DNA from 4 places in the Kineosporia succinea genome. Region 1 is predicted to be linked to each of the others. Evidence: riboswitches for the same ligand, from Rfam matches in the RefSeq annotation. Region 1 holds a riboswitch; each other region holds the start of a gene.
What was found. Region 1 has a riboswitch for cobalamin ahead of nrdH (glutaredoxin-like protein NrdH). Riboswitches for the same ligand answer to the same signal wherever they lie in the genome.
Positions count from the first base shown of each region.

Region 2: another riboswitch for cobalamin. It lies ahead of cobN (cobaltochelatase subunit CobN); the one in region 1 lies ahead of nrdH (glutaredoxin-like protein NrdH).
Region 3: another riboswitch for cobalamin. It lies ahead of metE (5-methyltetrahydropteroyltriglutamate--homocysteine S-methyltransferase); the one in region 1 lies ahead of nrdH (glutaredoxin-like protein NrdH).
Region 4: another riboswitch for cobalamin. It lies ahead of J2S57_RS22905 (energy-coupling factor ABC transporter permease); the one in region 1 lies ahead of nrdH (glutaredoxin-like protein NrdH).

Region 1 covers NZ_JAUSQZ010000001.1:1,592,011-1,599,736, forward strand. Annotated here, with positions in the region: gene nrdF (class 1b ribonucleoside-diphosphate reductase subunit beta) at 1-801, opposite strand, end outside; gene nrdE (class 1b ribonucleoside-diphosphate reductase subunit alpha) at 835-2,916, opposite strand; gene nrdI (class Ib ribonucleoside-diphosphate reductase assembly flavoprotein NrdI) at 2,979-3,386, opposite strand; gene nrdH (glutaredoxin-like protein NrdH) at 3,388-3,633, opposite strand; cobalamin riboswitch at 3,756-3,967, opposite strand; gene J2S57_RS07100 (CapA family protein) at 4,081-5,241, shown strand; gene J2S57_RS07105 (hypothetical protein) at 5,281-6,132, opposite strand; gene J2S57_RS07110 (DUF6318 family protein) at 6,132-6,644, opposite strand; gene J2S57_RS07115 (hypothetical protein) at 6,808-7,623, opposite strand; gene J2S57_RS07120 (hypothetical protein) at 7,571-7,726, opposite strand, start outside.
Region 2 covers NZ_JAUSQZ010000001.1:993,852-1,001,577, reverse strand. Annotated here, with positions in the region: gene J2S57_RS04385 (helix-turn-helix transcriptional regulator) at 1-94, shown strand, start outside; gene cobN (cobaltochelatase subunit CobN) at 112-3,822, opposite strand; cobalamin riboswitch at 3,858-3,999, opposite strand; gene J2S57_RS04375 (DEAD/DEAH box helicase) at 4,018-7,143, shown strand; gene J2S57_RS04370 (SWIM zinc finger family protein) at 7,140-7,726, shown strand, end outside.
Region 3 covers NZ_JAUSQZ010000001.1:7,817,479-7,825,204, reverse strand. Annotated here, with positions in the region: gene mptB (polyprenol phosphomannose-dependent alpha 1,6 mannosyltransferase MptB) at 1-1,310, opposite strand, end outside; gene J2S57_RS34140 (ABC transporter substrate-binding protein) at 1,406-2,473, shown strand; gene metE (5-methyltetrahydropteroyltriglutamate--homocysteine S-methyltransferase) at 2,510-4,813, opposite strand; cobalamin riboswitch at 4,932-5,148, opposite strand; gene J2S57_RS34130 (LCP family protein) at 5,157-6,749, opposite strand; gene J2S57_RS34125 (hypothetical protein) at 6,842-7,156, opposite strand; gene J2S57_RS34120 (GNAT family N-acetyltransferase) at 7,407-7,726, opposite strand, start outside.
Region 4 covers NZ_JAUSQZ010000001.1:5,264,259-5,271,984, reverse strand. Annotated here, with positions in the region: gene J2S57_RS22920 (PepSY-associated TM helix domain-containing protein) at 1-1,019, opposite strand, end outside; gene J2S57_RS22915 (M56 family metallopeptidase) at 1,107-1,868, opposite strand; gene J2S57_RS22910 (BlaI/MecI/CopY family transcriptional regulator) at 1,865-2,230, opposite strand; cobalamin riboswitch at 2,390-2,517, shown strand; gene J2S57_RS22905 (energy-coupling factor ABC transporter permease) at 2,591-3,295, shown strand; gene J2S57_RS22900 (energy-coupling factor ABC transporter substrate-binding protein) at 3,297-3,620, shown strand; gene cbiQ (cobalt ECF transporter T component CbiQ) at 3,617-4,363, shown strand; gene J2S57_RS22890 (energy-coupling factor ABC transporter ATP-binding protein) at 4,360-5,175, shown strand; gene J2S57_RS22885 (ABC transporter ATP-binding protein) at 5,159-5,917, opposite strand; gene J2S57_RS22880 (ABC transporter substrate-binding protein) at 5,914-6,885, opposite strand; gene J2S57_RS22875 (FecCD family ABC transporter permease) at 6,920-7,726, opposite strand, start outside.

The DNA.
Region 1 (7,726 bases):
GAGGTTCATCAGCGCCTTGTTCGCGTTGTAGCGCAGGAACTTCTTGACGTCCTCGGTCAGGCCGAGCGGGTCGTAAAGGTCTTGCGTGTACTCGACCTCGTTCTCGTACAGCTCGAACAGGAGGTTGAAGGTGTACTCCTTCAGGTCGTCCCGTTCCTGAGACGTGACCAGCTCCAGGCCCTTCTGGAACTTGTACCCGATGTAGTACCCGTGCACCGCCTCGTCACGGATGATGAGACGGATCAGGTCGGCCGTGTTCGTCAGCTTCGCCCGGCTCGACCAGTACATCGGCGCGTAGAAGCCGGAGTAGAACAGGAACGACTCGAGCATGGTCGAGGCGACCTTGCGCTTCAGCGGGTCGTCACCGTTGTAGTAGCTGAGCACGATCTCGGCCTTGCGCTGCAGGCTCGGGTTCTCCTCCGACCAGCGGAACGCCTCGTCGATCTCGCGGCTGGAGATCAGCGTGGAGAAGATCGACGAGTACGAGCGCGCGTGCACGGACTCCATGAACGCGATGTTCGTGTAGACGGCCTCTTCGTGCGGCGTCAGCGAGTCCGGGATCAGGCTGACCGCGCCGACCGTGCCCTGGATGGTGTCGAGCAGCGTCAGACCGGTGAAGACCCGCGTCGTCATCTGCTTCTCGACATCGGTGAGCGTGGCCCACGACTGGATGTCGTTGCTCAGCGGCACCTTCTCCGGCAGCCAGAAGTTGCCGGTGAGACGGTCCCAGACCTCGAGGTCCTTCTCGTCCTGCAGTTTGTTCCAGTTGATCGCCTGGACCCGATCGATCAGCTTGACCACAACGTCCTCAATTCTGTTAAAGCGACTGACAACTCAGAGCATGCAGGAGACGCAGCCCTCGACCTCGGTGCCCTCGAGGGCGAGCTGCCGGAGCCGGATGTAGTACAGCGTCTTGATGCCCTTGCGCCACGCGTAGATCTGGGCCTTGTTGATGTCGCGGGTGGTGGCGGTGTCCTTGAAGAACAGCGTCAGCGACAGACCCTGGTCGACGTGCTGCGTCGCCTCGGCGTAGGTGTCGACGATCTTCTCGAAGCCGATCTCGTACGCGTCCTGGTAGTACTCCAGGTTGTCGTTCGTCATGAACGGCGCCGGGTAGTACACGCGGCCGAGCTTGCCCTCCTTGCGGATCTCGATCTTGGAGACGATCGGGTGGATCGAGGAGGTCGAGTTGTTGATGTACGAGATCGAGCCGGTCGGCGGAACCGCCTGCAGGTTCTGGTTGTACAGGCCGTGCTCGCGCACCGACTCGGCGAGTTCCGCCCAGTCCGCCTGCGTCGGGATGGTGACCGACGCGTCCGCGAACATCTGCCTGACGCGAGCGGTCTTCGGCTCCCAGGTCTTCGTCACGTACTTCTCGAAGTACGAGCCGTCGGCGTACTTCGACTTCTCGAAACCGGCGAAGCGCGAGTTCCGCTCCTTGGCGAGCAGATTCGAGGCACGGTAGGCGTGGTACGCCACCGTGTAGAAGTAGATGTTCGTGAAGTCCAGGCCCTCTTCGGAGCCGTAGAAGACCCGCTCACGCGCCAGGTACCCGTGCAGGTTCATCTGGCCCAGGCCGATGGCGTGACCGCCGGCGTTGGCCCGCTTGATCGAGGGGACCGACTCGATGGACGTCTGGTCGGACACCGCGGTCAGCGCGCGGATCGCGGTCTCGATGGTGCGGCCGAAGTCGGGCGAGTCCATCGTCAGCGCGATGTTGAGAGAGCCCAGGTTGCAGGAGATGTCGCGGCCGATGTGGTCGTACGACAGGTCCGTGTTGAACGTGGACGGCGTGGAGACCTGGAGGATCTCGGAGCACAGGTTGGAGTGCGTGATCCGGCCCTCGATCGGGTTCTCCCGGTTCGCCGTGTCCTCGAAAAGGATGTACGGGTAGCCGGATTCGAACTGCAGCTCGGCGAGGGTCTGGAAGAAGTCCCGGGCGTTGATCTTCTTCTTCTTGATCTGGCCGTTGTCGACCATGTCCCGGTAGTTCTCGCTGATGCTCACGTCGGCGAAGGGCTTTCCATAGACGCGCTCCACGTCGTACGGCGAGAACAGGTACATGTCCTCGTTCTTCTTCGCCAGCTCGAACGTGATGTCCGGGATGACGACGCCCAGCGAGAGCGTCTTGATCCGGATCTTCTCGTCCGCGTTCTCCCGCTTGGTGTCGAGGAACTGCATGATGTCGGGGTGGTGCGCGTGCAGGTACACTGCGCCCGCGCCCTGACGCGCGCCGAGCTGGTTGGCGTACGAGAACGAGTCCTCGAGCAGCTTCATCACCGGAATGACGCCGGACGACTGGTTCTCGATGTGCTTGATCGGGGCGCCGTGCTCACGGATGTTGCTCAGGAGCAGGGCCACACCACCGCCGCGCTTGGACAGCTGCAGGGCGGAGTTGATGCCGCGGGCGATCGACTCCATGTTGTCTTCGATACGCAGAAGGAAGCAGGAGACCGGCTCACCGCGCTGGGCCTTGCCCAGGTTGAGGAAGGTCGGGGTAGCCGGCTGGAAACGGCCGGAGACGATCTCGTCCACCAGCTGCAGGGCGAACTCCTCGTTGCCCTCGGCCAGGGCCAGCGCCACCATCGCGACCCGGTCTTCGAAGCGCTCCAGGTAACGCTTGCCGTCGAACGTCTTCAGCGTGTACGAGGTGTAGTACTTGAACGCGCCGAGGAAGGTCGGGAACCGGAACTTCTTCGAATAGGCGTGCTGGTAAAGACGCTTGATGAACGCGCGGTCGTACTTCTCGAGCGTCTCAGGCTCGTAGTACTTGTTCTCGACCAGGTAGTCGAGCTTCTCGTCGAGGTCGTGGAAGAACACCGTGTTCTGGTTCACGTGCTGCAGGAAGTACTGCCGCGCCGCTTCCCGGTCTTTCTCGAACTGGATCTCGCCGCTGGGACCGTAGAGGTTCAGCATGGCATTCAGCGAGTGGTAGTCGAGGCTGACCGGATTGGTCTCGATGACCTGGAGGTCGTCCTTCACACCGGCTGTCGTTGCCAAAATCGTTCCAATCCCTCGCGGACGCGTTCCACGTCCTCGGTCGTTCCCATGAGCTCGAAGGCGAACAGGTAAGGCACCTGACACTTCGCCGCGATGATGTCACCGGCGATGCAGTACGCAGTGCCGAAATTCGTGTTCCCCGCCGCGATCACGCCGCGAATGAGTGAGCGGTTGACCTCGTCGTTGAGGAACCGGATCACCTGCCGGGGAACCGCGCCACCGTCGTTGCCACCGCCGTAGGTCGGCACCACGAGCACGTAGGGCTCCTGGGCGTGCAGGAAGGGGTCTGTGGGCCGGAGCGGGATGCGCTCGGCGGGCAGGTCCAGCTTCTGCACGAAGCGGTGGGTGTTCTCGGAGGCGCTGGAAAAATAGACCAGCCTGGTCAATTCAGGCTACGGCGGCCGCGGCCTGAACCACCAGCGCGCGGATGCGGTCGGGGCGGTAGCCCGACCAGTGGTCCTCGCCGGCCACCACGACGGGGGCCTGGAGGTAACCCAGCGACAGCACGTGCTCGCGGGCCGCGTCGTCCTGCGTGATGTCGATGACCTCGTAGGCGAGGCCGGACTTCTCCAGGGCGCGCTTGGTCGCGTCACACTGCACGCAGGCCGGCTTGCTGTAAACGGTAATCGTCATAGGGCACATCCCGATCGTCATGAAAGTCAGGAGCGCGGGGGTGGTTCCCGGGGAAGACAGCGCTGTATGGCTTATCACCCGGCACCGTCCCTCGCGGCTCCACGGACGCGCGCCGCCCCAAGGGGCGACGCACATCACTGGCAGGTCTTCGGACTCGCGGGCGCGCGCCGAGGCGCATCTAGTGGCCGTCGCTTCCCGGGCGCCGAGGGCGCCCAGTGCTGTTGACGGCGGTCGTTCCCGCTCACCGCTGCGGGGCAGTCCCGGATTCACGCCGGGTTCCCTCTTACGACGCCCTACCTGGCCGGCAGGGCGAACCAGCAACAGGGAGCACCATATGCCGTGCGCCCCCCTTCTCGCGACACAACATGTTGTGGGCGTGTCGGATCCTCTGTCCGGACACTGGTAATTCTGGACCCGCTGTGATCAAGCATCACCAGGCGGCGACCGATGCATCAGCGACCCCACCTTGAGGGGCCGATCGGGTGGCATCGATGTCAGGAGCTTGGTGGTGGGCGCAGCGTGATCGACCGGCACCGCGTACGTAACCTGACGAGCGCAGCCGTGCTGATCCTGGCGGCGGCCTGTTCCTCCTCCAGCGGCTACGTGACGTCGGCGGACCCTGCGGACGCCCCAGCCTACGCGGCTCCCCCGCGCGTCCCGGACGTGACCAAGCCCACCGTCACACCGAGGAAGAAACTCCATAAGGGACGCGTACGCCTGGCTTTCGCGGGTGACGTCCATTTCCAGGGGGCGTCGGCGAGCGCATTGGGGGGCGACATCGGCAGCGCCGGAAAGATTCTGTCGAAGGCCGATCTGGCGGTGGTGAATCTGGAGACCGCGATCACCTCCGGGGGTACGGCCGAGCCCAAGCAGTACACGTTCCGGTCGCCTTCTTCGGGGCTGACGGCTTTGCGCCGGAATGGCGTGGACGTGGTCACGGTGGCGAACAATCACGGAATGGATTACGGGCGCACCGGTCTGGAAGACACACTGAAGGCCGGAAAGCGCTCGGGAATGCCGATGATCGGGGCCGGGCTGAACGCCGACCAGGCTTTCACGCCCTATCGCCGCACGATTCACGGGGTGCGTCTTTCGGTCTTCGGGGCGACGGACGTGCTCGACAGCTTCGCCACGTCGTCCTGGCCGGCGACCACCTCGCGACCCGGGCTGGCGTCGTCCAAGGACCCGGCCCGGCTCCTGAGAGCGGTGCGTGAGGCTTCCTTGACGGATGTCGTTGTGGTGGTGCTGCATTGGGGTGTGGAGCGGCAGTCCTGCCCGTCGGCGCGGCAGCGTGAGCTGGCTGCGTCACTGACGTCGGCGGGGGCGAGTGTGGTGGTGGGCAGCCACGCGCACGTGCTCGAGCCGGCGGTGCGGTCGGGGCGGACAGCGGTTCATTACGGGCTGGGCAATTTCGTCTTCTACGCCCGGGGTGGGGCCGGTGCGGAGACGGGGGTCTACAACGTCGTGGTGGATCGGGGCGGTGTGGTGAGTACGTCGTGGGTTCCGGCCCGTATCAATGGTGGACGCCCGGAACTGTTGCGTGGTTCGGTCGCCGAGGCGGCGGTTGCGGCGCAGAAGGCCCTGACCTCGCGCTGCGGCGTGATCTGATCCGGCCGTCTCGTTCGTGACGTGCACGGCTTGCAGGGGTCAAGAGACCAGCCGGGTCTCGGCCGTCAGCACCTCAAGGGTGCTGCCCGGACTGTCGACGCTGGCGGTCCCGTCGACGGGAAGCCAGGGGCCTCCCGCAACCGAGTACTCACCGCGGAAGATGGTGGTGAGCTCGACCCGCTGCGGCCCCGCCTCCAGATACACGTGTGCAGTTCGCAACTCGGGATACGGCGCCCCGGCATCGCTGGTGATCCGTGTGTCCCCGTCGCCGTAGCTCCACCGGAACTCGTACGGCTCGGCCCGCACGCGCACCGGCTGGCCCAGAAGTTCGGTGGGCAGCGTAACCACAGCACCATCGGTGTAGAGGTTGGTCGGGATGTTGACGAGGGTGCGGCGGTTCGGCGGCTGGACGACGATCGGTGACGCGAGCAGCGGCAGACGCCGGAAGTCCTCAGCGGTGAGCACGGGCACGATCGGCCGTGGCTCGCCGGGTTCGGTGCGCCCGAGGCAGACGTAGGCGCCGGTGGAGGTCCAGTTGCTGGTACCGGCGGGGGCGGTGAAGACCCAGTAGCCGATCTCGGTTGATTCGGCGGTGTCCGCGCACAGAGCCAGGGCGCCACCGCAGAGCACCGTTTCGCTCCGGGTGGGACTGTTGCCCTCACAAGCGGGAACGTAGGTCTGGATGAAGCGAGGTTTCGCCGATGCAGCAGCAGGGCGCCGTGCCCCATGCCCTCCGCCGGTCTGCCTCCAGCCGTCGAGGGAAATTGTGTCGTCGTCACCGCGGGACTTGATGCTTCCGACACCCGGTTCGTCAGCCGCAGCCGGTGCCGCAACGCCGAGGGCCATGACCATCATGACGAGAGCGAGCACGGGCAGGCGAAGAACAGTCATCAGTCGGCATCAATGCTCACGCCGTGCACCATCCAGGCCCCGTCGGTCCACGCCAGGCCCATGACCGCGCCGGCATCACGAATCTCCGCCACCGGCGTCTCTTTTCCGGTTTTCGCGATCACGGTCCCGGCCACCTGCTTGATCTCGGCCGCGACAAGAATGCGCGTCGGCTTCTCGACCGGCGGGACGGACATCGATTCGACCGAGATCTGGCCGCCCTCGCGCCTCGCGCCCGTCTGGGCGAACTGGGTGAGCTCATCGCCCACCGAGGCGCAGAACTTGCAGGCCGGCTCGCTGAGGCTGCCGAGGAGCGCCGAGTCGGACTCTTCGTAGCTGTAGTTGTAGACAGCCCAGAAGTAGCGGGCGAAATCCTCCGCGCCTTCGGCATTGCGCTTGTCTGCCGGCCTGACCGGAGGCGTCACGGCGGACTCTGGGGTTGCTGAGGTGGGTGGCGAAACTGATGTCGCCAGAGTGGGACTCGACTCTCCACCATCCCCGGTGCAGGCCGCCACCCCCCAAAACCCCAGCCAGCACAACAGTAACAACGAGCACTCGCATCTGAATCTCTCCCCCGATCATGCAAGGAGAGTAGCCAGCCGCCGTCCCAAACGCCCGCCTCGCTCCGAAACTGTGGATAACTCTGGACGCAGAATTGGGGAGCCGCCCAGGCGGGACTCAGGCCCCGTCCACCAGAAGCCGCCAGGAACTGTAGGTTCGCCGCTGTGTGTCGCGAGCCAGAGAGCGCCAGGCTCGGTGCTCCTCGTCCGCGAGCTGCCGGTCAGCCGTTCGTAACCGCCGCGGGTCCGAGCCGGTGAGCTGAGTGCGCAGCTTCAGGGGGTCGTCGATCAGCGATGCCAGGAAGGCAACATCCATCAGGTGCCGCTCCGGGGCGGGCAAGCGGGTCGCATCCGCTTTCAGCAGCAGAGCACCGAGCAGGCTGGGGATGGGCACGAGCGCCTCCCGGCCATTGTGCTCGACCGACACGAACTCGGTTCGCTGCAGGGCCTGCGTTCCTCCGGGCACTTCGATCGTCGTCCTCGGCCCTGCGGTTCGAAGGTCCGACTGCTTCGGAGGATGATCCGGGGCCAGGACATCGATGACGAGCCTGCCTTTGGTGAAGCGATGGCCGGACGTGTGCATCTCCTCGACCTCGAACCCTAGAGAGCGCACCGTACGAGCGCAGCGGACGACAGCGTCACGATGCAGGTAGATGTTCGAGAGGACATCGAGATCGTCGGACGTCCGCGGCGCCGGGACACCGACGATCGCCGCCCGGAACGCGACCATCTGTCCTCCGATGAGGCACCACTCCGTCGGGCGCAGGACTAGCGCGAGGTCGAGCAGGACGGACCAGATGTCTTCCGAACCGTCAGGACGTGAGGCCAGGACGATCCGGGCGTCGACAATGCGCTCCGACACCGCTCGACGCGCTTCCTCATCAGTCACCGCGGTCGCCCGCTCGACGGTTCGACGCGGCTTGCCGCCACTCATGAACTGTGTTGCTCCAGAGGATTTCTCCGGCCCGCCGGCTTCTCGGGTCGCCACTCTCCAGGAGGTCGACGGCGACGACCGAGGAAGGCATCTGCGAACGGCC
Region 2 (7,726 bases), 600 kb from region 1:
TCTCGGCTACAGCGACCAGGCCCACCTCGTCCGGGACTTCAGCGCGGCGATCGGCAGCACCCCGGCCGCCTACGCCAGCGCCCAGGCCACCTGACCTCCGGACCAGAAGCCCTATTTCCCCTCGAGATCACCCTCCGTGCGCAGGAACACCTCACGCAGCGCGTCGAGCATCTCCGGCGACGGCTCCGCCCACAGTCCCCGCTCGGCCGCCTCCAGCAGACGCTCCGTGATGCCGTGCAGCGCCCACGGGTTGGAGTCGTTCATGAACTTCTGCACCGACTCGTCGAGCACGTAGGTCTCGGCCAGCTTGCCGTACATCCAGTCCGCCACCACACCCGTCGTGGCGTCGTAGCCGAACAGGTAGTCGACCGTCGCCGCCATCTCGAAAGCGCCCTTGTAACCGTGCCTCTGCATGGCCGCGATCCAGCGCGGGTTGACCACCCGGGAACGGAACACCCGCGAGACCTCCTCGTGCAGCGTGCGCGTGCGCACGGCCGAGGGGTGGGTGCTGTCGCCGATGTAGGCCTTCGGGGCGGAACCCGTCAGCGCCCGAACCATCGACACCATGCCACCGTGGTACTGGAAATAGTCGTCGCTGTCGGCGATGTCGTGCTCGACACTGTCGTAGTTCTTGGCCGCCACGGCAATCCGCCGGTACGACGTCTCCATGTCCGAACGAGCCTCACGCCCGTCCAGCCCGCGCCCGTACGCGTATCCGCCCCAGACCGCGTACACCTCGGCCAGATCCGCGTCGTCCCGCCAGGTGCGGGTGTCGATCAGCGGCAGCACCCCCGCACCGTAGGAACCCGGCTTGGAGCCGAAGATGCGGGTGGTGGCCCTGCGCGAGTCGCCGTGGGCGGCCAGATCCTCCTGCACGTGGGCGCGCACGAAGTTCGAGTCCGAGGGCTCGTCCAGTGAGGCAGCCATCTGCACCGCGTCGTCGATCATCTGGACCACGTGCGGGAACGCGTCCCGGAAGAACCCCGAGATCCGCACCGTCACGTCGATGCGCGGGTGCCCGAGTTCCTCCAGCGAGATGGCCTCCAGCGAGGTGATCCGCCGCGAGGCGTCGTCCCACACCGGCCGGATACCCAGCAGGGCCAGCACTTCCGCGACGTCGTCACCCGAGGTCCGCATCGCCGAGGTGCCCCACACCGACAGCCCCACCGACCGCGGCCAGTCACCCTCGTCGGCCTTGTACCGCTCGAGCAGCGACTCGGCCATCGACCGGCCCGTCTCCCAGGCCAGCCGGCTCGGCACCGCGCGCGGGTCGACCGAGTAGAAGTTACGGCCGGTCGGGAGCACATTCACCAGACCGCGCAGCGGCGAACCGCTCGGGCCCGGGTGCACGAAACCACCGTCGAGCGCGTGCAGGACGGCGGTGAGCTCGTCGGTCGTCTTCAGGAGACGCGGAACCACCTCGGAGGCAGCGAATTCCAGCACTGCGGTCAGGGCCGGCACGTCCACGGACGAGGTGTCGTCAAAGCCGGAAACCACCGACTGCACCACCGACGGCACGGCGGAGACGGACCACGAAGCGTCGGCCAGTCCCTGTACCAGCGCAACCGCCCGCTCCTGGGCCTCGTCCACCTCTTCCAGGCCGTCGGACTCCGAAGACCCGGTGCCGACCGAAGCCTCGTCCAGCCCCAGCGCCTCCCGCAACCCCGGCAGGTTCTGCGACCCGGCCCACAGCTGCCGCGCCCGCAGCATCGACGTGACCAGATGCACCAGAACCGATCCCGAGGGGGCCTGGCCGAGAATGTGCAGCCCGTCGCGGATCTGGGCGTCCTTGACCTGGCAGAGCCAGCCGTCGAGGTGCAGGATCATGTCGTCGAACTCGGCCTCGTGCGGCCGTTCGGCCAGCCCCAGGTCGTGGTCGAGCTTGGCCGCGTGCATGAGTGTCCAGATCTGCGTCTGGATCTGCGGGGCCTTCGCCGGGTCGAGCGCCGACACCGACGCGTACTCGTCGAGAAGCTGCTCCAGCCGGGCGATGTCGCCGTACGAATCGGCCCGGGCCATCGGCGGCACCAGGTGGTCGACCAGTGTCGCGTGCGCCCGGCGCTTGGCCTGCGTGCCCTCGCCCGGGTCGTTGACCAGGAAGGGGTAGATCAACGGCAGGTTGCCCAGCGCGGCGTCGGGGGAGCAGGAGGCCGAAAGGGCCAGGGTCTTGCCGGGCGTCCACTCCAGGGTGCCGTGCTTACCCAGGTGCACCACCGCGTCCGCACCGAAACCACCGGAGGGAACAGCCAGATTCAGCCAGTGGTAGGCCGCCAGGTAGTGGTGCGACGGCGGCAGTTCCGGGTCGTGGTAGATCGCGACCGGGTTGTCGCCGAAGCCTCGCGGCGGCTGGAGCAGCAGCACGACGTTGCCGGCGACGATGGCCGCCAGCACGATGTCCCCGTCCGGGTCGCCGGAGGAAAGCGCTCCACCGGGCGGGTCGACGAACATCGAACCCGGTGCCGGACCCCAGGACTCGACGACCGACGCCCGCAGATCCTCAGGAAGACCGTCGAAAAAGGCGCGGTAGGTAGCGGCCGGGATGCGAACAGGATTACGCGCCAGGTCTTCTTCGGAGAGCCAGTCCAGATCCTGACCGCCGGCCTCGATGAGCCCGTGCACCAGGGCGTCCCCGTCCATGGCCTCGAAGCCGGGGAACGCACCGGCGCCCGACGAAGGACCGACGTCGTACCCCGCGTCCCTCATCGCCGACAACAGCGCCAGCGCGGACGCCGGCGTGTCGAGACCCACCGCGTTACCGATGCGCGCGTGCTTGGTCGGGTAGGCGGTGAGCACCAGGGCAATTCGCTTCGATGCCGAGGGCAGTGAGCGAAGACGGGCGTGAGCCACCGCGATTCCCGCGGCCCGGGCAGCCCTTTCGGGGTCGGCCACGTACTGGGTGAGTCCCTCGGAGTCGACCTCCTTGAACGAGAACGGCACCGTGATCAGCCGTCCGTCGAACTCCGGGATCGCGACCTGGTTGGCCGCGTCCAGGGGGATCAGGCCCTCGGTGTTCTCCAGCCAGCGTTCCCGCGAGGTCAGCGTGCTGATGGCCTGCAGAATGGGGACGTCGAGAGCGGCGAGCGCCCCGATGTCCCAGGTGGACTCGTCACCCCCGGCCGAGGCGGTCGCGGGCCGGTTGCCGCCCGCGGCCAGCACGGTGACGAGCAGGGCGTCGGCGGTGCCCAGCCGGGCCAGCAGCTCGGAGTCCGCCGCCCGCAACGACGCGCAGAAGATCGGGAGGGCGCGTCCACCCGCGTCTTCCACCGCGGTGCACAGAGCCTCGACGAAAGCCGTGTTCCCGGCCACGTGGTGGGCGCGGTAGTAGAGGACGGCGATGGTGGGTCGCTCGTCCTCCGGTTCGAAACGGCTGGAGCGAGACAGGACACCCCACTGCGGCGTGCTGCGAGGTGGCTCGAACCCGAACCCCGTCAGCAGCACGGTGTCGGTCAGGAACGAGTGCAGCTCGGTGAGGTTGGAAGGGCCACCCTCGACCAGGTATCCGTGAGCCTGCGCGGCCACCCCGACCGGAACCGTCGAGCGGCTCATCAGGTCGGCGTCGGGCAGGGCCTCACCGGAGAGCACCACCACGGGTACCCCCTTGCCGAGCAGGGCGTTCAGCCCGTCCTCCCAGGCCCGGGTGCCGCCGAGCAGGCGCACCACGGCGACGGCGACGCCCTCGAGCAGGCCGTCCAGGTCGTCCACGGACACCCGGTTCGGGTTCGCCAGCCGGTACGGCACCGAGCTCGCGCGGGCGCTGAGCAGGTCGGTGTCGGAGGTGGAGATGAGCAGGACGGGCTGACGCTCCACGGGAGCTTCTGACACGTTGACGTCCTCTTCCTCGCCGTCCGCGCGGCGGGTCGGTGCGGTGTGGCACAGTTCCTGGCTCGGCACATGAGGTGCCTCACAGTGGCGCGACCGCGCCGGATTCTCACCGGCTTCCTGTCGTTCCACACCGGCTACAGGTGCTTAACGGTGCCAACTGTGCCAGCCCCGGGCCCACTGGCCTACCCTTGGCCGGTGTTCGTCGTCCATGCCTGGTGGTCTCCCGCGTCCGGAGATCCCGCCGACGACGGCTCGCTCGTGCTGTGGGCCGAGGATCCGCAGGTGCGCGCGGTGCCCGCCGAACGCACCGGGCGACGGCCGAAGGTGCGTGAGCACCCGTTCTGCATCCCCGCCGACGAGCTCGCCAAGACGCTCTCCGCCGGAGGCGTAGGCGAGGGCGAGGGCTGGGTGGAGGGCACCGCCGACCTCGTGCTGCCCTCGTTCCAGCATGCGCCGGCCGGTTCGCCCGAGCTGCTCGATCTGCGGTCGGGCTGGGCGTCCGACCGGGCCGAGGGTGAGTCCGCGCGGCTGTTCCCCGAGGTCAGATGGCGGGTGGCCACGGTTTCGGTGCCCGCGCGGCCGGCCTTGGCGTTGTTGCGCGGGTTCGTTTCCGGGCTTGAGGACGTGGTGGTCGCCGGCTCCGACGTGCGTCACCTCCTCGCTCTGCTGGCTTTCGTGGACGACCTGATCACCCGGGGCCGGGTGCTGCCGGTGGTGCTGGAGGCGCCGGACGGCCACGGGGTGGCCCGGTGGCGGCCGGTGATCACGGGGGACGACGGGGAGTGGTTCCGGCACGCGGTCGCCACCCTGCCGCCCTCCTGGAACGCGGTCGCCCCGGCCGGGGAGTGCGCCGCTGCGGCGGTGGACGCGCTGGTGGACGCGTCGGTGCGGGCGCGGCTGGCGCCGTCGCGGAGTTCGGGTGGGCTCGGGCTGCTGGGCTGGCGGCAGGGACTGCGCGGGGCGTATCCGGCGTTCCCGGCCAATCAGCGCCAGATGCGCAACCTGCTCGACGGGGTGGCGGAATGGCAGGCCGAGGCGCTGAACGGCGGCCTGGTGCGGGCCTGTTTCCGGCTGGTGGAGCCGACCGACGACGACCTGACGAGCATCCTGCGCCCGGCCGACGAGGAGCTGCGCCCGGCCGAGGAGTCGGCGCTGTGGCGCCTCGACTTCGGGCTGCAGGACGCCGACCAGCCCGGCATCTTCATCGCCGCCCAGCAGATCTGGGACGCCGAGCTCACCCTGACCCGGCTGCGCCGCAACGCGCCCCGGCCGCAGGAGACGCTGCTGGCCGAGCTCGGCCGGGCGCTGCGGCTGTACCCGCGGCTGCGAGAGGCCCTGCTCGGGGCGAGGCCGGTGGAGCTGCTGCTCGACACCGCCGGGGCGCACGAGTTCCTGACCGAGGCCGCCGGCCTTCTGATCGGCGCCGGTTTCGGGGTGCAGTTCCCCGGCTGGTGGTCGAAACCGCAGCGCCTGGGCGCCCGGCTGCGGGCGGGCACCCCTCCGCAGCCCGGAAGGGTCGAGGGCGCACCCGTTTTCCGGCAGAACGACATCGTGGAGTACGACTGGCGGCTGTCGATCGGTGACCAGCCGCTGACCGCCGACGAGGTCGACCTGCTGATCGAGGCCCAGCAGCCGCTGGTTCGGCTGCGCGGTGAGTGGATGCAGGTCGATCCCGAGAAGCTGCGCAAGGCTCGGACTTTCCTGCGCAAGCAGCGCAAGGTCGGGCCGCAGACCATGTCGATCGCCGACGTGCTCTCGGTGATCGGGGCCGGTTCCGAGGGCCCCGCCGGTCTCGAGGTCACGGGGGTGGACGCGTCGGGCTGGCTGGCGGACTTCCTCGCCTCGTCCGACGAGCGGGTCCTGCAGGACTTCACGGTGCCGGAAGGCTTCGAGGGAACCCTGCGGCCGTACCAGGAACGCGGTGTCGCCTGGCTGTCGTTCCTCGAGAACATCGGCCTGGGGGCGGTTCTCGCCGACGACATGGGGCTGGGCAAGACCGTTCAGCTGCTGGCGCTGATGGCCTCGGACCCGCCCGGGAGCGGCCCGACGCTGCTGGTCTGCCCGATGTCGCTGGTGGGCAACTGGCAGCGGGAGGCCTCTCGGTTCACGCCCTCGCTGCGGGTTCACGTGCAGCACGGGTCCGACCGGCCGCAGGGTTCATCGTTCGAAGAGGCCGTCTCCGCCAGCGATCTGGTCATCACCACGTATTCGTTACTCGCCCGCGACGCCGTGGCCCTGCGCAAGTTCGACTGGCGCCGCATCGTGCTCGACGAGGCCCAGGCGGTGAAGAACGCGGCGACGCAGGCGGCCACGGCGGCCCGGTCGCTGACGGCCTCGCGCCGGATCGCGGTGACCGGTACCCCGGTGGAGAACCGGTTGGCCGACCTGTGGAGCCTGATGGAGTTCGCCAACCCGCGCGTGCTCGGCGACCCGGCGGACTTCAAGAAGCGGTACGCGCTGCCGATCGAGCGGGTCGGTTCGCACGAGGCCCGGGAGAAGCTGAAGGCGGTGACCCAGCCGTTCATCCTGCGCCGGGTCAAGACCGACAAGACCATCATCAGTGACCTGCCGGAGAAGCTGGAGATGGAGGTGGTCTGCACGCTCACCTCGGAACAGGCCGCGCTCTACCAGAACGTGGTCACCGACATGATGGCCCGCATCGAGAACAGCGAGGGCATGGAGCGGCGCGGGCTGGTGCTGGCGACGATGACCAAGCTCAAGCAGGTCTGCAACCACCCGGCCCAGTTCCAGCGCGACGGCAGCCGGGTCGCGGGCCGCTCGGGCAAGCTGGCCCGGCTGGAGGAGACGCTGGAGGAGATCCTCGCCTCCGGGGAGAAGGCCCTGATCTTCACCCAGTACGCGGAGTTCGGCGAGATGCTGCGCACCCACCTGACCGCCCGCTTCGGCCGGGAGGTGCTGTTCCTGCACGGTGGCGTCGCCAAGACCGGGCGCGACGAGATGGTGACCCGGTTCCAGGGCGAGTCCCGAGACGCCCCACCGATCTTCGTGCTCTCCCTGAAGGCCGGCGGCACCGGGCTGACGCTCACCGCCGCCAACCACGTCATCCATGTCGACCGCTGGTGGAACCCCGCCGTCGAGGACCAGGCCACCGACCGCGCGTTCCGGATCGGGCAGTCCCGCACGGTTCAGGTGCGCAAGTTCGTGTGCGCGGGCACGCTCGAGGAACGCGTCGCCACGATGATCCGCGACAAGCGGGGGCTGGCGGCCAGCATCGTCGGCACCGGTGAGGGCTGGCTGACCGAACTGTCGAGCGGGCAGCTGCGCGAGCTGCTCACCCTGGACGCGGGGGCGGTGGAATGAAGGACTACGGGAAGCCTCTCGCGGTGGAGAACGGCCTGACCGCCCGCAGCGGCCGGGGCTCGATCGGCGAGCAGTGGTGGTCGCGCCGGTTCATCGGGGTGCTCGAGTCGTTCGCCCTGGGCACCCGTCTCACGCGGGGTCGCGCCTACGCCCGCAAGGGACAGGTCATCTCGCTGGAGGTCGAGCCCGGCGTCGTGGCCGCCGACGTGCAGGGCTCGCGGGTCACGCCCTACCGGGTGCGCATCGGGCTGAAGAAGTTCTCCCGGCTGACCTGGGCCAAGGTCGAGGTGGTGCTCGCCGAGCAGGCCCTGTTCAGCGCCCAGCTGCTGGCCGGGGAGTTCCCGCGCGAGCTCGAGCCGGTGTTCGCCCAGGCCGGCGCCCCGCTGTTCCCCGGCCGCCTGGCCGACCTCGACCTGCTCTGCAGCTGCCCCGACGGGGCCGTGCCCTGCAAGCACATCGCGGCCGTGTTCTACCTGCTGGCGGAGCGTTTCGACGACGACCCGTTCCTGATCCTGCGCTGGCGCGGGCGGGCGCGCGAAGACCTGCTCGACCGGTTGCGGGAACTGCGGGGCGACGCGCTCGA
Region 3 (7,726 bases), 6.2 Mb from region 1:
TCACCGGCGGCGCTCGCGGCCAGCGGCAGCAGCGCCCACAGCAGGTACCAGGGCTGCACCACCGGGCTGGCCAGCAGCGTGACGACGAACAGCAGGCCGATGCCGCGCACCGGGTCCATCCCGTCCCGCAGGCCCAGCAGGAGCCGGATCACGACCGGTGTGGCGATGATCAGGCCGAGCAGGTTGGCCGCGGAGACCGCCGAGGCGGTGAGCCCGGAGTGGAAGAAGCCCACGAGCAGGCCGGTCAGGGTGGTGGGCGACATCCAGCTGTAGACCGACGTGGTCGCGGTGAACGGGGCCGTCACCCAGCCGAAACCGGTCAGGGCCGAGAGGATCACGGTGACGGCCGCGAACACCGAGACCATCAGCGCGATCGCGGGCACCGGCCGGGCGCAGCGGCGCACGGCCACCAGGCACAGGCCCAGCAGGGCGGCGGCGGCGACGATCTTGACCGAGGCGGCGAGCGTGATCATCCCGGCCCCGGCGGCCAGACGGCCGTGGGCGGGCCGGGTTTCGAGACCGGTGAGCACCAGGCGCATTCCGGCCAGCATGAGACCCAGCATCAGCGCGTCGTTGTGCACGCCGGCGACGAGGTGCCACAGCACGAGCGGGTTGGCCAGGCCCAGCCAGAGGGCCGTTCCCGCAGCGGTTCCCGAGCGCCGCGCCAGGAAGGGCAGCGACCAGGCGATCAGCACGACCCCGGCCACCACCAGCAGCCGGTACAGCACCACGCTCAGCACCAGGTTCTCGCCCGCGACCAGCCCGGCCAGCCGCGAGAGCAGCATCCAGGCCGGGCCGTAGGGCGCCGGGGTGTCGAGCCAGTAGTGACTCACGTGCCCGACCACCTCGGACGAGGGGTCCAGCGCCTGCGCCGGGCCGAGGCGGTAGGGGTCCAGGCCCCGCGCCGCGGTCAGGCCCTGCGCGACGTAACTCCACACGTCGTTGCTGAACAGCGGTCGCGCGGCGAGCAGCGGAACCGACCAGGCGGCCGTGATCGCGTACAGACGGCGGGTTGTCAGGTGCTGGAGGTCGCGGCCCAGGCCCAGCCAGGCCAGCACCAGCAGGCCCATCGCGACGACGCTCACGGCCGTCGTCAGGGTCGGGCCGGGCAGCAGGCCGGAGGTGGCGAGCGTCAGCACAGTTGTTGCGGCACAACCGGTCGCAGCCATGACGAGCCAGCGGCGCACCGGCGCCTCGCGGCGGGTGGTGTCGTGGACGGCAGTGGTCTCGTACCCGAGTTCGAGCAGCATGGTTCTCAAGACGCCGGCCACCGGCGCCAGGGATTCCCGAAGCGATGTGACCTGGGTCACCCTGGTCGAGTTCTCGCGCTCGCCTGGGCAGGGGCACCCGGCCCGGGCACTCGCACCCGTCGGACGCTGCCCTCGGGTGAACTACCCTCCTGGTCATGAATCGCCCGAAACGGACGACGGCCGTGCTCGTCGCCGTCGTGCTGGCCGCCGGGCTGGCCGCCTGCTCGGACAGCCGCGACGGCCAGATCCAGCCCGGTGACGCCTCGCCCATCGGCCCGGTCGCGGTCTCGGCGGCCCCCGAAGCCGAGTTCCCGGTGACGTTCGAGGGCCGGTACGGCGACGTCACCGTGAAGCAGCAGCCCCGGCGGGTCGTCGCGCTCGGCCGCGGCGACGCCGACGCCCTGCTGGCCCTCGGGGTCACGCCGATCGCGATGACGGCCTGGGAGGAGCTCGGGAACCTGGGCACCGGGCCCTGGGCCGAGGACCGCCTCGAGTCCCGGCCCACGCTCATCCCCAGCCCGCAGATGGACGCCGACTACGACCAGGTCGCCGAGGTCGCCAAGCTCAGGCCCGACCTGATCGTCGAGACCGGGCTGCACGACGATTCCGAGCGCTACCAGGGCCTGTCGAAGATCGCGCCGGTCATCGCCGCCCCCAGGGGCGCGGGCGAGTTCTACGTCCCGACCATGGCCGAGCAGACCCTCACGGTCGCCCGCGTGCTCGGGATCCCCCAGCAGGGGCAGAAGCTGCTCGACGACCTCGAGGCGACCCGCGCGTCCACCGTGCGGGACCACCCGGAGTTCAAGGGCGCCATCGTCTCGGTCGGTCAGCGCATCGAGACCACCTGGTTCGGGCAGATCTTCGCGATCGACCGGCTGAAGTTCTTCCTCGACCTGGGGTTCCGGCCCAACCCGGCCTTCCAGGACCTGGCCAGCACCGCCGACACCGATCTGGGCTACGAGCCCGACCAGGTCGAGGTGCCGGCCCGGAACCTGAAGGTCTTCGACGCCGATCTGGTCGTGGTGGACGAGACCAACGCCCGGCGGCCCGTTCTGGAGGACAAGAACTTCCTGGCCGTGCCCGCCGTGCGCGACGGCCACGTGATCACGCTGTCCCCGGACCCCGAGAAGCCCTACCTGCAGGCCCTCGACCGGCCCAGCGTGCTCTCACAGACCTGGCTGCTCGAGACGCTGGTGCCGGAAGTGGACGGCAAGCTCGGCTGAGGGCACGAGCAGACGCGCGATCGGGCAGGAATCAGCTCACCGCAGGCTCTCCGCCGCGGCGACCAGGTTGGCCAGCGACGCCTTCACCTCCGCCTCGTCGCGCGTCTTCAGCCCGCAGTCCGGGTTCACCCACAGGCGCCCGGCCGGAACGTGCTCCAGCGCCCGGCGCAGCATCCCGGTGAGCTCGGCGCGGTCCGGCACCCGGGGGGAGTGGATGTCGTAGACACCCGGCCCGACCCCCGAGGGATACCCGGCCCCGGACAGGTCGGCCGCGATCGACAGGTGCGAGCGGGCACCCTCCAGGCTGATCACGTCGGTGTCGAGATCGATGACGGCGGAGAGGATCTCGCCGAACTCGGCGTAGCACATGTGGGTGTGCACCTGGGTGTCGTCGCGTACCCCGCCGGTCGCCAGCCGGAACGCGGCCGTGGCCCAGCGCAGGTACTCCGGCCGCTCGGCCGCCCGTAGCGGCAGCCCCTCGCGCAGCGCGGGCTCGTCGACCTGAATCACCGCGGTACCGGCGTTCTCGAGATCGGTCACCTCGTCGCGCAGGGCCAGCGCGACCTGCCGGGCGGTCTGCTCCAGCGGCTGGTCGTCCCGCACGAACGACCAGCACAGCATCGTCACCGGGCCGGTGAGCATGCCCTTGACCGGCTTCGGCGTGAGCGACTGGGCGTACGACGTCCACTCCACCGTCATCGGGGCGGGCCGCGAGACGTCACCGACGACGACCGGCGGACGCACGTAGCGGGTTCCGTACGACTGCACCCAGCCGTGCTGCGTGGTCACGAAACCGGTGAGCTGCTCGGCGAAATACTGCACCATGTCGTTGCGTTCGGGCTCGCCGTGCACGAGCACGTCCAGGCCGAGGGTCTCCTGCAGGCGGATGACGTGATCCACCTCGGCCCGCATCCGCGCGGTGTACCAGGCCCGGTCGAGGTCACCGCGGCGGAACCGGGCCCGCGCCGAGCGCAGCGCCGGCGTCTGCGGGAACGAGCCGATCGTGGTCGTCGGCAGGTTCGGCAGCCCGAGGCGCTCGGCCTGCCGCGGCGCCCGGTCGGCGTAGGGCGTGGCCCGGTGTTCGTCGTCCCCCGTCGTGGCCCTGACCCTTTCGCGCACGGCCGGGTCGTGGGTGATGGGTGAGGCCGCCCGGTGGGCGAGAACCTCGTCGTTGTCCCGCAGTTCGGCCTCGATGGTGGCCGTCCCGGCGGTGATGCCCCGGGCCAGGGTGGCCACCTCGTCGATCTTCTGGCGGGCGAAGGCGAACCAGCGGCGGACGTCGTGGTCGAGCCCGGTCTCCAGGCTCACGTCGAGCGGCACGTGCAGGAGCGAGCAGGACGGCGCGACCACGATCTCGTCGGCCAGGGCGTGCAGCGTGGCCAGCCGGGCCAGCTGGGCGCGCAGGTCGGCGGCCCAGACGTTGCGGCCGTCGATCACCCCGGCGACCAGCCGCTTGCCGGGAAGCCCACCCACGGCGGCGAGTTCGTGCAGGTTCGCCTCGGCCCAGTCCCCGGACAGGTCGAGGGCGATGCCCTCGACGGGCGCCTCGCGCAGGATCGGCAGGGCCTCGCGCACCAGCCCGAAGTAGGTGGCCACCAGGATCTTGGGGCGGTTCGTGGCCTCCCCGAGACGCTGCAACGCGGTGCGGGCGGCCGCCAGCACCGCCGGCGGCTGGTCCTGCACCAGAACCGGTTCGTCGAGCTGCACCCAGTTCACCCCGGCGGCGGCCAGCTCGGCCAGGGCCTGCTCGTACACGGGCAGCAGACGGTCGACGAGCGAGACCGGGTCGAAGCCCCCGGCCACCCCGGGCGCGGCCTTGGCCAGGCGCAGGAACGTGAGCGGCCCGACGAGCACCGGCCGCGCGTCCAGCCCGAGCGTGCGGGCCTGGCGGTACTCCTGCAGCGGTTTGGCCGCATCGAGGGTGAACTCGGTGTCCGGGCCGAGTTCGGGCACCAGGTAGTGGTAGTTGGTGTCGAACCACTTGGTCATCTCGAGCGGCGCCACGTCGGCGGTGCCCCGGGCCATGGCGAAGTAGGTGTCCAGGTCGTCCAGGCCCAGATCGCGGTGCCGGGCGGGCACGGCGCCGACCATGACGAGGGTGTCGAGCACCTGGTCGTAGAGCGAGAAGTCGTTGCTGGGAACCTCGGTGAGCCCGGCCGACTTCAGGGTCTCGAACACCGCGCGGCGCTCGTCGACGACGGTGCGACGAAGGTTCTCGGCGCTCAGCTCGCCGCGCCAGTAGGCCTCGATCGCCTTCTTCGTCGCGCGGTTGCGACCGATCCGGGGATGGCCGAGAAGGGTTGCGGGCAGGGGACTGCCACGGAAACTGCTGCTGGTCACGTGCTCTCTCCTCGCGAGCTCGGTCTTCACCGGTGACCGGGCAGGAGGGGGCGCACGCACGGCGGATCGCCGTCTCGCCGACCGTCCCACGGGGTCACCGGAAACCCGAGGGCACGGTGGGCCCACGGCATCACTGGCAGGTCTTCGGACTCGTGGGCCCGCGCTCTGACGAACGCACCTACTGGCCGTCGCTTCCCAGGTGCCCACGGGCGCCCAGTGCTGATGACGGCGGTCGTTCCCACTCACCGCTGCGGGGCAGTCCCGGATTCACACCGGGTTCCCTCTTACGGCGCCCTGCCTGGATGGCAGGGAGAACCAGCGACGTGGCCAGCCTAACCGACGCCTAGTCGGAGTCCGAGTCCTTCTTGGTCGTCGCCGCCGCGTACGCCTGGCTGGGGGTCATCGGCACACCGTTGTACTTCACCGTCCTGTAGGTGCTCACCGGCACGCACCCGGAGTTCTTGGCCGTGGAGGCGTGCGAGTCGGCCAGCGCCTCCTTGCGGGTCTTGGCGGTGGTCCGGGGGTAGGTGTCGCCCTCGGACCAGTCCTTGCCGATCGCCAGCGTGACGTCGTCGACGTCGGTGCTCTGCCGCAGCAGCGAGGAGGGGATCTTCAGGTCGGCGGCCAGCTGCCGCGCCTGGTCGACCTGGCCCTGGGCGTAGAGCACGGCGGTGCGGGTCTCCAGGTCACCGGCGGACGCGTCGGTCACCGCCCGGTCGTAGCCCGCCTCGGTCAGGACCTGGGTGATCGAGCCGGCCCGGCCGTCCACGCCGCCGTGGTTCTGGACCTTCACCGTGAAGTCGGTGGCCACGCCGGCGGACGCGGTGGTCGCGGCCGCGGACGGGGTGGCCGTCGCGGTGGCCGGGTCCTTCGACAGTGACTCGTCGGCGGCGATCGTGGAGAACAGCTTCTGCGCGGCCTCGGCCGGCACCACGCGGTTGGAGTTGTTCGGGTCGGCCGCGGTCTGCATCGTGGTGAAGGTGATGCGGTCGGTGTCGACCTTGTTGAACTCGGTGGCGAGGTCGACGAGCTTGGGGATGCTGTTCAGGCCCTCGTCCACGGTCAGGGCCTTGGTCGCGGCGTCGGCCACGCCGTAGAGCTTGGTCGGGTTCAGCAGGGTGCCCTTGTCCTTGAGCGACTGGATGGCCGCCGAGAGGAACGCGTGCTGGCCGTACGTGCGTCCCAGATCGCTGCCGTCGCCGAAACCGTGCCGCGTGCGCACGAACTGCAGGGCGCCCTCACCCTTGAGCGTGTGCTTGCCCTCGGAGAGCTTCAGGTGCGAGTACGTGTCGTAGATGTCGGCGCTGACGCACACCTGCACACCGCCGGTGGCGTCGGACATCGCGATGACCCCGGCGAAGTCGACCATGACGAAGTGGTCGATCGTGACGCCGGTGAGCTGGTGCACGGCCGCCACCGAGCAGCCCGGGCCGTAGCTGAGGCTGGAGTTGATCTGGCCGTAGTGGGCCTCGCTGGTCGCGCCGGTCGTGGCGTCCTTGCAGCCGGGCATGTCGGTCATCGTGTCGCGCGGGATGCTCATCGCGGTGATGTTCGAGCGGTCGGCCGACACGTGCACCAGCAGCTGGACGTCCGCGTTGCCGACGGCGTTGTCACAGGCGCCGCCCAGCTTGCAGTTCTCCTCCGACGAGCGCGAGTCGGTGCCGATCACCAGCACGTTGATCGGGAAGCGGCCCTGCTCGTCGGCCTTGCGCACCCCGGCGCTGCCGGTCGTGCCGCTGAACAGCGCCGACGAGGCGATGTTGCCGTTCAGGTGCTGGTAGACGTACGCACCGCCGCCGAGCGTGCCGCTGACGAGCACCACCACCGTGCCGAGCACCACCTTGCCGAGGCCGGTGGTCCTGCGTGCCCGGGAGTGACGGACCGGTCTCGGTGCGTCGATCGGCCGGCTCCGGGCACGGCGCTCACTGGGTCCCACCCTCGCATGGTGCCTCCCGGAGGCTGAACCGGGCCTGAACCGGGCTGAGGGAATCGGTCTCGGGCCCCGAACCCGGCCCGGGCACGGCTCGCTCAGGGCCTCCGCAGCGCCTGCGGCACGGTCGTCGCCCTGAACTCCTCGCGCTCGTACGGGTTCTGGGCGTACGCCCAGAGACTCACGAACCCCTGCGGCTCGGCCGGGATCCGCCCCTCCCGGCTGGGACAGCCGTTGCTCACGGCCCGGCAGGTCTCGCGGTCCGACAGCGCGGGAACGGTTTCCGGCCCGTCGAACCCGGTGGCGCGGTAGGCGTCGGCCGGCGACGGGACCCGGGCGCGGTGGCCGGGAACGGCGGTGAGGTGACGTTCGCCGGAAGCGACCGGCGCGTCTTCAATACATGAAACCGACACCGCCGCACCGATTCCCGGGAGCGCGACGACCAGGGCGCTGCGGTGGGCGGGTGCGCCCGAGCGACTGGCGCAGAGGTGGAAACGGCCGGGCTCGGCGCCACCGGGACGAGGGTGGCCGGGAATCCGGCCGCCCGGACTGAATCGGTTCGCTGGATGGTTCCGGCCTGGGCCATGTCCGCCTCCGACGCGCTGGTCGCCTTCCCGTCACGCTGACAAGGCCGTCCCGCAAAGTCGACTGGATCAGTAGACTTCATGCGGGCGGTGCCACGACCACGGTGAACGTCGGCCGCCACCGGACCTCGAAACCCAGGTACTCGTACAGCCGGATCGCGGTGGTGTTGGAGGCGCCGGTGTGCAGCATGGGTACGTCACCGCGTTCGCGAATGGCGTGGGCGACCGCCCGGATCAACCGCCCGGCCAGCCCCTGACCCCGGTGCGCGGCATCCGTGCAGACGGCGCTGATCTCGGTGTGGCCGGGCGGGTGCAGGCGCTCGCCGGCCATGGCCACGAGCTTGCCCTCGCGCCGGATTCCCAGGTACGTGCCGAGTTCCACGGTGCGGCGCTCGAACG
Region 4 (7,726 bases), 3.7 Mb from region 1:
GTATTTCCGGTTCCGTCGATCACGGCCCGGTCGAGGTGCACGGGCACACTGCGGTCCTTCTCGATCACGGTCCAGCCTTCCCCCGCACCCGCGGGTGGGGTCAGGCGGATCGAGTTCTCCAGGCCCGCCGCCGCGGCCTCCGCGATCACGGCGTCGACCTCTTCCAGAGCATGGCCCACACCCGTGTGCGCCGTGTGCTCGGAATGCTGCGTGACCGTGGGCAGCTGGGGCGTGCGGCTGTCGAGCGCCGTCAGGGCATCACCGAAATGCCCTCCCGCCCAGCGCGACCAGGTCAGACCGGTCACCGACAGGAAGAGCAGCCCCACCGCCAGCCACACCCCGAGCGACGCGTGCCACGACCGGGTGCGACGAACTCCCCTGCGCGCCGCCAGGTCCGGGGTCAGGGCCCGGCGCAGGAATCCCGGCCGCGGGCGCAACCGCTGCCACCAGAGCACCAGCCCGCCGAGCACCATCACCCAGAGCCAGCTCGCGGCGGTCTCGCTGTACCAGCGCCCCCAGTCACCGAGCAGGAGGTTGCGGTGCAGGTCGTCGAGCCACGACCGCACCGGCGTGTACCCGGCCCAGGTCGTGAGCTCACCTGTCACCCCGGCCGTGTACGGATCCACGTAAACCGTGTGCTGCCGGTCGTTCTCGAGTCCGCCGACGGCGAACGTCACCTGCGTGGTGTCACGCGGCGCGTCACCGGGCACGATCTGCACGACCGTTCCCTCCGGATGTGCCGCCCGCGCGGCGGCCACCTGCTCGGCCACCGGCAGCGCCACCCGGCCGCCCGGGTCGACCCGCAGCTCTTCGCCGTGGACGACACCCTCGAGCTGCGGGCTGAACACGTAGCCCAGCCCGGTCAGTGCCGCGACCACCAGGAACGGGGCCACGAAAACCCCGGCGTAGAAGTGCAACCGGAGCAGGAGAGGACGCCAGGGCCGGGTCGCCGCGACGCTCACCTCGTCGGCCCGGAGGATCAGCGACGCGTCGTGCGTGCGGTCGGCGGGCAGGGTCATGAGAACTCCTCGAGCACGGTCGAGAGCGGCAACGCTTCTACGTCACGTAGAAACGAACCCTAGCCACCTTCTACTCCCGGTAGAAAATTACCGCCCGGTCAGGGCGGGTCCCGGGCTCAGGCGTCCCTCGGCCATCTGCCCCATCAACCGCCGAACCCGCGACAACGTCGCCGGATCGGGTTCCCAGCCGAGATGATCCAGCCCGCCCGGCACTCCCGACCCCAGACGCATGATCGCCCGCAGCGTCACCGCATGACTGACCTCGGCGGCCGCCTGGTCGTCGGCCCAGGCCTCGGTCACCGCCCCCACCGCCTCCGCCGCCGCCCGGCACGAGGGGACGAACGGGAAGATCCTCTGCCAGGCCAGGAATCCGGTCACCAGCAGGTCATGACGGTTGCGGGCGTGACAACGCTCGTGGGCCAGGATCGCCCGCATCTCGGCGCTGTCGGCCAGCTCCAGGGCACCTCGGGTGACCACGACCATCGGCCGGGCCCCGTTCGGCAGGCAGTAGGCCAGCGGCCGGTCGTCGTTCAGCACGTGCACCCGCAGCAGCGGGTCGTAGTCGGCCACCAGCGCCAGCGCCTCCTGGTGCCGCCGCTGCGAACGGCGCAGCCCCCGCACGGTCTGGGTCAAACGCACCAGCATCCACAGCAGGAAGAGCCCGGCCGGCCACAGCGACCCCACCGCCAGCGCCAGCGCGAGCAGCAGCAGGTAAGCCGTGACGAGCGCGTAGACCACCCAGACGACGGCGGCCTCGCGCGGGCGGCGCTGGGCCCAGCGGGCCCGGGAGAGCGGCCGCGGCACCAGCGTGAGCAGCACCCCGACCAGCGCCGGCAGCAGCAGGCTCACGAGCGCCTGCGCCGTTCCTCGGCCCCCAGCGCCCGGCGCAGCGCGTCGGCGTCGGCCTTCGACACCGCCCGCACGAACATCGACAGCGCCAGGGGGTGATCGGCGCTGTCCTGCAGCACCGCCACCATCGCCTCGGCCGTCAGCTCCTCCCGGCTGCGCACGGCCCGGTGCCGGAACACCCGCCCGTCCCGCTCACGGCGCACCAGGTCCTTGGCCCGCAGCCGGTCGAGCACGGTGTGCACCGTCGTCAGGGCCAGCTGCCGGTCGGCCAGCAGCTCGACCACCTCGGGCGCGGTCAGCCCGTCCGGACAGTCCCAGAGTGCCTCGAGAACAGCCCGTTCCAGATGATCCCGCCGTACCACCGCACGCCTCCTCCAACCCTCAGCACACTTCTACGTGTCGTAGAGAAAGTGAGTGTAGGGCCGGGGACTGTTCTCCTGCGGATCGGGACGTGGTTAGATCCTGGCACGGCGTGTCCCCCATATCGCCGCCACAACCACATACCGTCCGCGACGGCAGTGAAGGAAGCCGGTGAGAATCCGGCGCGGTCCCGCCACTGTCACCGGGGAGCAGACCCTATGCCGTGCCACGGCCGCACTCGCGGACCGGAAGGCCGGGGCGAGTGCTGATCCGGGAAGCCAGGAGACTTCGGCCGTCGCAGCGATCCAGGGCGAGGACCCGAGGAGATCCGATGACACACGCTGCAACGAGCGAGGTGCCCCGTGCACATCGCTGAGGGCTATCTGCCCCCGCTCCACGCCGCCGCCTGGACGGTCGCGGCCGCCCCCTTCGTGGTGCACGGCGCCCGCTGCGTGGTGCGCGAGGTGCGCGAACGCCCCGAGTCCCGGCTGTTGCTGGGCGCGGCCGGGGCTTTCACCTTCGTGCTCTCCGCCATCAAACTGCCCTCCGTGACCGGCAGTTCGAGCCATCCCACCGGAACCGGCCTGGGTGCGGTGCTGTTCCGGCCCCCGGTGATGGCGGTGCTCGGCGCCATCGTGCTGCTGTTCCAGGCCCTGCTGCTGGCCCACGGCGGCATCACGACCCTCGGTGCGAACGTGTTCTCCATGGCCGTGGTCGGCCCCTGGGTCGGCTACGGTGCCTACCGCGCCTGCCTCAGGCTCGGGCTAGCCTTCCCGGTGGGCGTTTTCGCGGCACTGTCGCTGTCCGACCTGTCGACCTACGTGGTCACGTCGGTACAGCTCGGTCTCGCCCACCCCGACCCCACGGGCGGCGTCCTCGGCTCCGTCGGCGAGTTCCTCGGCATCTTCGCCCTGACCCAGATCCCCCTGGCCGTCGCCGAGGGCCTTCTCGGCGTGCTGGTCTTCCGCGTCCTGGCCCGCATCGCACCGGACGAGCTGAGTTCCCTGGGACTGAAGCAGGCCCTCCCGGGCGAGGCGACCACCACCGCTGTTCAGGAGCGTGGCTGACATGACCCGCACCCCCCGCCGCCTCGCGATCGATCTGGCCCTGCTCCTTCTCGTGGTCGCCATTTTCGCGATTCCCCTGGCCCTGCGCCTGAACACCGACGGTCAGGCCGAGGGCGAGTCCTACGCGGGCAGCGACTCCTCCGCCGCCACCAAGGTCGAGGAGATCAACCCCGACTACGACGTCTGGTTCACCCCGTTCTTCGAACCCTCGTCGGGTGAGATCGAGTCCGGCCTGTTCGCCCTCCAGGCCGCCGCCGGCGCCGGTGCGCTCGGCTTCGTGCTGGGCCGCCTGTCCGGAAAGCGGCAGCGCCCGCGGGAATCGTGAGCGCACCCGCCCTCGATGTCGCCGCCTGGGCAAGTCCCTGGCGGCGGCACTCGCCCGGGGACAAGGTGCTGCTCAGCCTCGGCCTCGTGATCAGCGCGCTGGTCCTGCCCCCGTGGCCGGCCTCGCTCCTCGTCACGCTCGTGGCCCTCGGCCTGATGCTGGGCCCCGGCCGCACCCCTGCCCACCTCCTGCGCCGCGCCGCCCGCGGCCCGGCCGCCTTCATCGTGCTCGGCACCGTGACCATCGCGATCACCTGGCGCACGGACGGTTTCGGGCCGACCGTCACCGACGAGAGCCTGGGCAACGCCGCGCAGACCCTGGCCCACGCGATTGCGGGCACCAGTTCGGTGATGCTGCTGGCCGCCACCACCCCGATGACCGACCTGCTGGCCTGGGCCCGGCGCCGGGGCGTGCCCGAGGCGGTCGTCGACGTCGCCGGCCTGACCTACCGTCTGCTGTTCGTCCTGCTGGAGTCGATCGGCGAGGTCCGCGCCGCCCAGACCGCCCGGCTCGGCTACACCACCCGGCGCGCCACCCTGCGTTCGGCCACCACCCTGACGGCGGCCACGCTGACGCGGGCGTTCGACCGCTCGCGGCGGCTCGAGGCCGGGCTGGCCGGCCGGGGTTTCGAGGGAGTCATGCGCACACTGGCCGACCAGCGACCGTCGTCGAGAACCTTCGTCGCCGCCACCCTCGCGATGCTCGCCGCCGTGAGCGCGATCTCCCTGGCCCTGCCGTGGTGAGCGGCGAGATCGAGGTCACCGGCCTGAGTTTCGCCTACACCGGCGGCCCGCCCGTGCTCCACCAGGTCGACCTGAAGGTGGCCACCGGCTCCCGCCTGGCCGTGCTCGGCGCCAACGGCTCGGGCAAGAGCACCCTGCTGCGCTGCCTGTCCGGGGCCCTGAGACCCACCGGAGGGCAGATCGTCATCGGCGGCAACGAGCTGAGCCACACCCGGGCCGGGCTGCGCGAGCACCGGCACCGCCTGCAGCTCATCACCCAGGACCCGGACGACCAGCTCTTCTCGGCCTCGGTGCGCGAGGACGTCTCGTTCGGCCCGGTCAACCAGGGCCTGACCGACGACGAGGTGCGGGCCCGCTGCGACGAGGCCCTGGACCTGCTGGCCGCCACTCACCTGGCCGAGCGTCCCACCCACCAGCTGTCTTTCGGTGAACGCAAACGGGTGGCGATCGCGGGAGCCGTGGCAATGCGTCCGTCGGTGCTGGTTCTCGACGAGCCCACCGCCGGGCTCGACCCGGCCGCCGGCCAGGAGGCCACCGCCGCCCTCGACCGGCTGCACGCGGCGGGTACCACGCTGGTGATGGCCACGCACGACGTCGACCTGGCGCTGGCCTGGGCCGACGAGATCGCGGTCCTGACAGCGGGTTCCGTCACGCAGGGGGCACCCGCGGTGCTGCTCGACGACGACCACACCCTGGCCACCGCGCGACTGCGGCGCCCGTGGGTGCTGGCGGTCGCGGCCCGGCTGGGCCTCCCCCCGGACACGGTCAGGGACGAGGCCTCGCTCCTCGCCGCCCTCAGCCCCGGGGCGTGAAGATCAGGTGCGACTGCCCGGCGTGCTCGATGCGCTGCACGCCGATGCCGTAGACCCGTTCGATCAGGTCGCCCTCGACCACCTGGGCGGCCGGTCCCGAGCCCACCAGCCGGCCGTTCTCGAGCAGCACCAGGTCGTCGCAGTAGCGCAGCGCGAGGTTGAGGTCGTGCAGCACGACGACCACGGTGGTCTCGAGAGCGGCCACCAGCGAGAGGATCTCGTGCTGGTAGCGGATGTCGAGGTGGTTCGTCGGCTCGTCGAGCAGGAGGTGCGAGGCCCGCTGGGCGAGCGCGCGGGCGATGAGCACGCGCTGCTTCTCACCACCCGAGAGCCCGGCGAAACTGCGCGCGGCCAGGTGCAACCCGCCCACCCGGCGCAGCGACGTCCAGGCGATCTCCTCGTCCTCGGTCCTGACCCGCGCGAACGACCCCTGGTGCGGCGTGCGCCCGAGCAGCACCATCTCGGCCACCGTCATGGTGGTCTCGGCGGCGTTCTCCTGCACGACGACGGCCAGGTGCCGGGCGGACTCCCGGGCCCCCAGCCGGGGCAGCGGCCGCTCGTCGACCACCACCGAGCCGGAGGCGGGCCTCAGCGACCCGTACAGCAACCGCAGCAGCGTCGTCTTGCCGCTGCCGTTCGGCCCGATCAGCCCGAGAACCCTTCCGCTGCGGGCGGTCAGCGAGACATCGCTCACCACCTCGGTCTTGCCGTACGAGAAGTGCAGCCCGTTCGCCTCGATCACTGGCCGAACCGCTCCTCGATGCGCTCCAGCCCGGTGACGGCCAGCGGACCGGGCGGCTCGGTGAAGTTGAACAGCTGCGGCATCACGTCGCCGTTCTTCACCGCGGTCAGCTTCTCGGCGCCGGGCAGTTGCGTGATCGACTCGGTGACCTTCTGCGCGTCACCGTCGGAGTAGAGCAGGATCAGCACGTCGGGGTTCAGCCCGATCAGCTTCTCGAGCGTCACCTCGAACACCCGCTCGTCCACGTCGCCGAACACGTTGGTGAAACCGGCCGCCTCGAGCTGGGGTTCGGCCATGCTGCGCCTGCCGTAGGCGTAGGTCACCCCGCCGCCGACGGTCGGGTAGAGCACGGCCGCGGTGCGCCCGGCGCCGTCGGCGTTCTCCGAAACCTCGGCCAGGCGGGCCTTCAGCTCGGTGACGGCGGCCGTGGCCTCAGCGGTCTTGCCGAAAACGCGACCGTACATCTCCATCTGGTCGTACACGTCGTCGAACCCCGGGTCGTCCAGACCGTTGTCGCACAGTCCGGGTTCTTCGAGCAGCGGGATGCCCACCGTCACCAGGGTCTCGCGGTTGAGGTTCTCCACCTCGCCCAGCACCAGGTCGGGCTCCTGGCTGATCACGACCTCCTTGGAGATCTGCAGGTGCCCGGTGGTGTCGAGTTTGTCGGTCAGCAGCGGGATCCTGGCCAGCTCGGCGTTCGTGGCGTCGTCGTAGTAGTCGGCCGGATACTGCCCCGCGCGGGCTTTCACGTCACCGAGCACACCGAGGGCCTGCAGGTAGGGCACCGAGGCGCTCTTCAGCAGCACCACGTTCTGCGGCGCGGCGGTGAACGTCACGTCGTCACCGCAGTTCGAGACGGTCAGCGGGTATTCGCCGTCACCGCCACTGCTTGCGGACGTGGTGGTCGACTGGCCGCCGCAGGCGGCTACCAGCAGCACGGCGGAGAGGGCGATGACGGGGCGGCGCATGGTCTTTCGTGCTCCCAAGTTCTAGGCGCTGGGTCTAGGCGCTGGTGGCGTGCAGACGGCGGATGAGCACGAGCAGGAACGGCGCCCCGACGAGCGAGGTGATGATGCCGATCGGGAGTTCCTGGGGCTGGAGCAGGGTGCGGGCGATGGCGTCGGCCCAGATGATGAAGATGCCCCCGAGCAGCGCCGCGACCGGCACCACCCGGGCGTGGGTCGCGCCGACCAGACGGCGGGCCAGGTGCGGCACCACCAGCCCGACGAACCCGATGCTGCCCGAGGCCGCGACCAGCACGCCGATGCACAGCGACACCACGAGCAGCAGCACCGTGCGGAACCGGTCGGGTGAGATGCCGAGCGTCAGGGCCGTCTCGTCACCGATCGACAGTGCGTCGAGGCGGCGGCCCCACAGCGTGAGCAGGCCCACGGTCAGGGCGACCACGGCCATCACGACGTTGAGCGAGAAGCCCCAGTGCGCCAGGCCGAGCGAGCCGAGCAGCCAGAACATCACCGAGCGGGCGCCCTCGGCCGAGTCCGAGGCGAAGATCAGGAAGCTGGTCAGCGCGTACAGGGCGTACCCGACGGCGACCCCGGCGAGCAGCAGCCGTACCGACGTCACCCGTCCGCCGGAGCGGGCGATGAGGAAGACCAGGAACGACGCGGCCAGCGCCCCGAGGAACGCGGTGAAGGGCAGCGTGTTCTCGCCGGCCCCCACGCCGATCCCGAACAGGATCGCGGCGGCCGCACCGCTGGAGGCGCCGGAGTTGATGCCGAGCAGGTAGGGGTCGGCCAGCATGTTGCGCACCATCGCCTGCAGGGCCGTGCCGCACACGGCCAGCCCGGC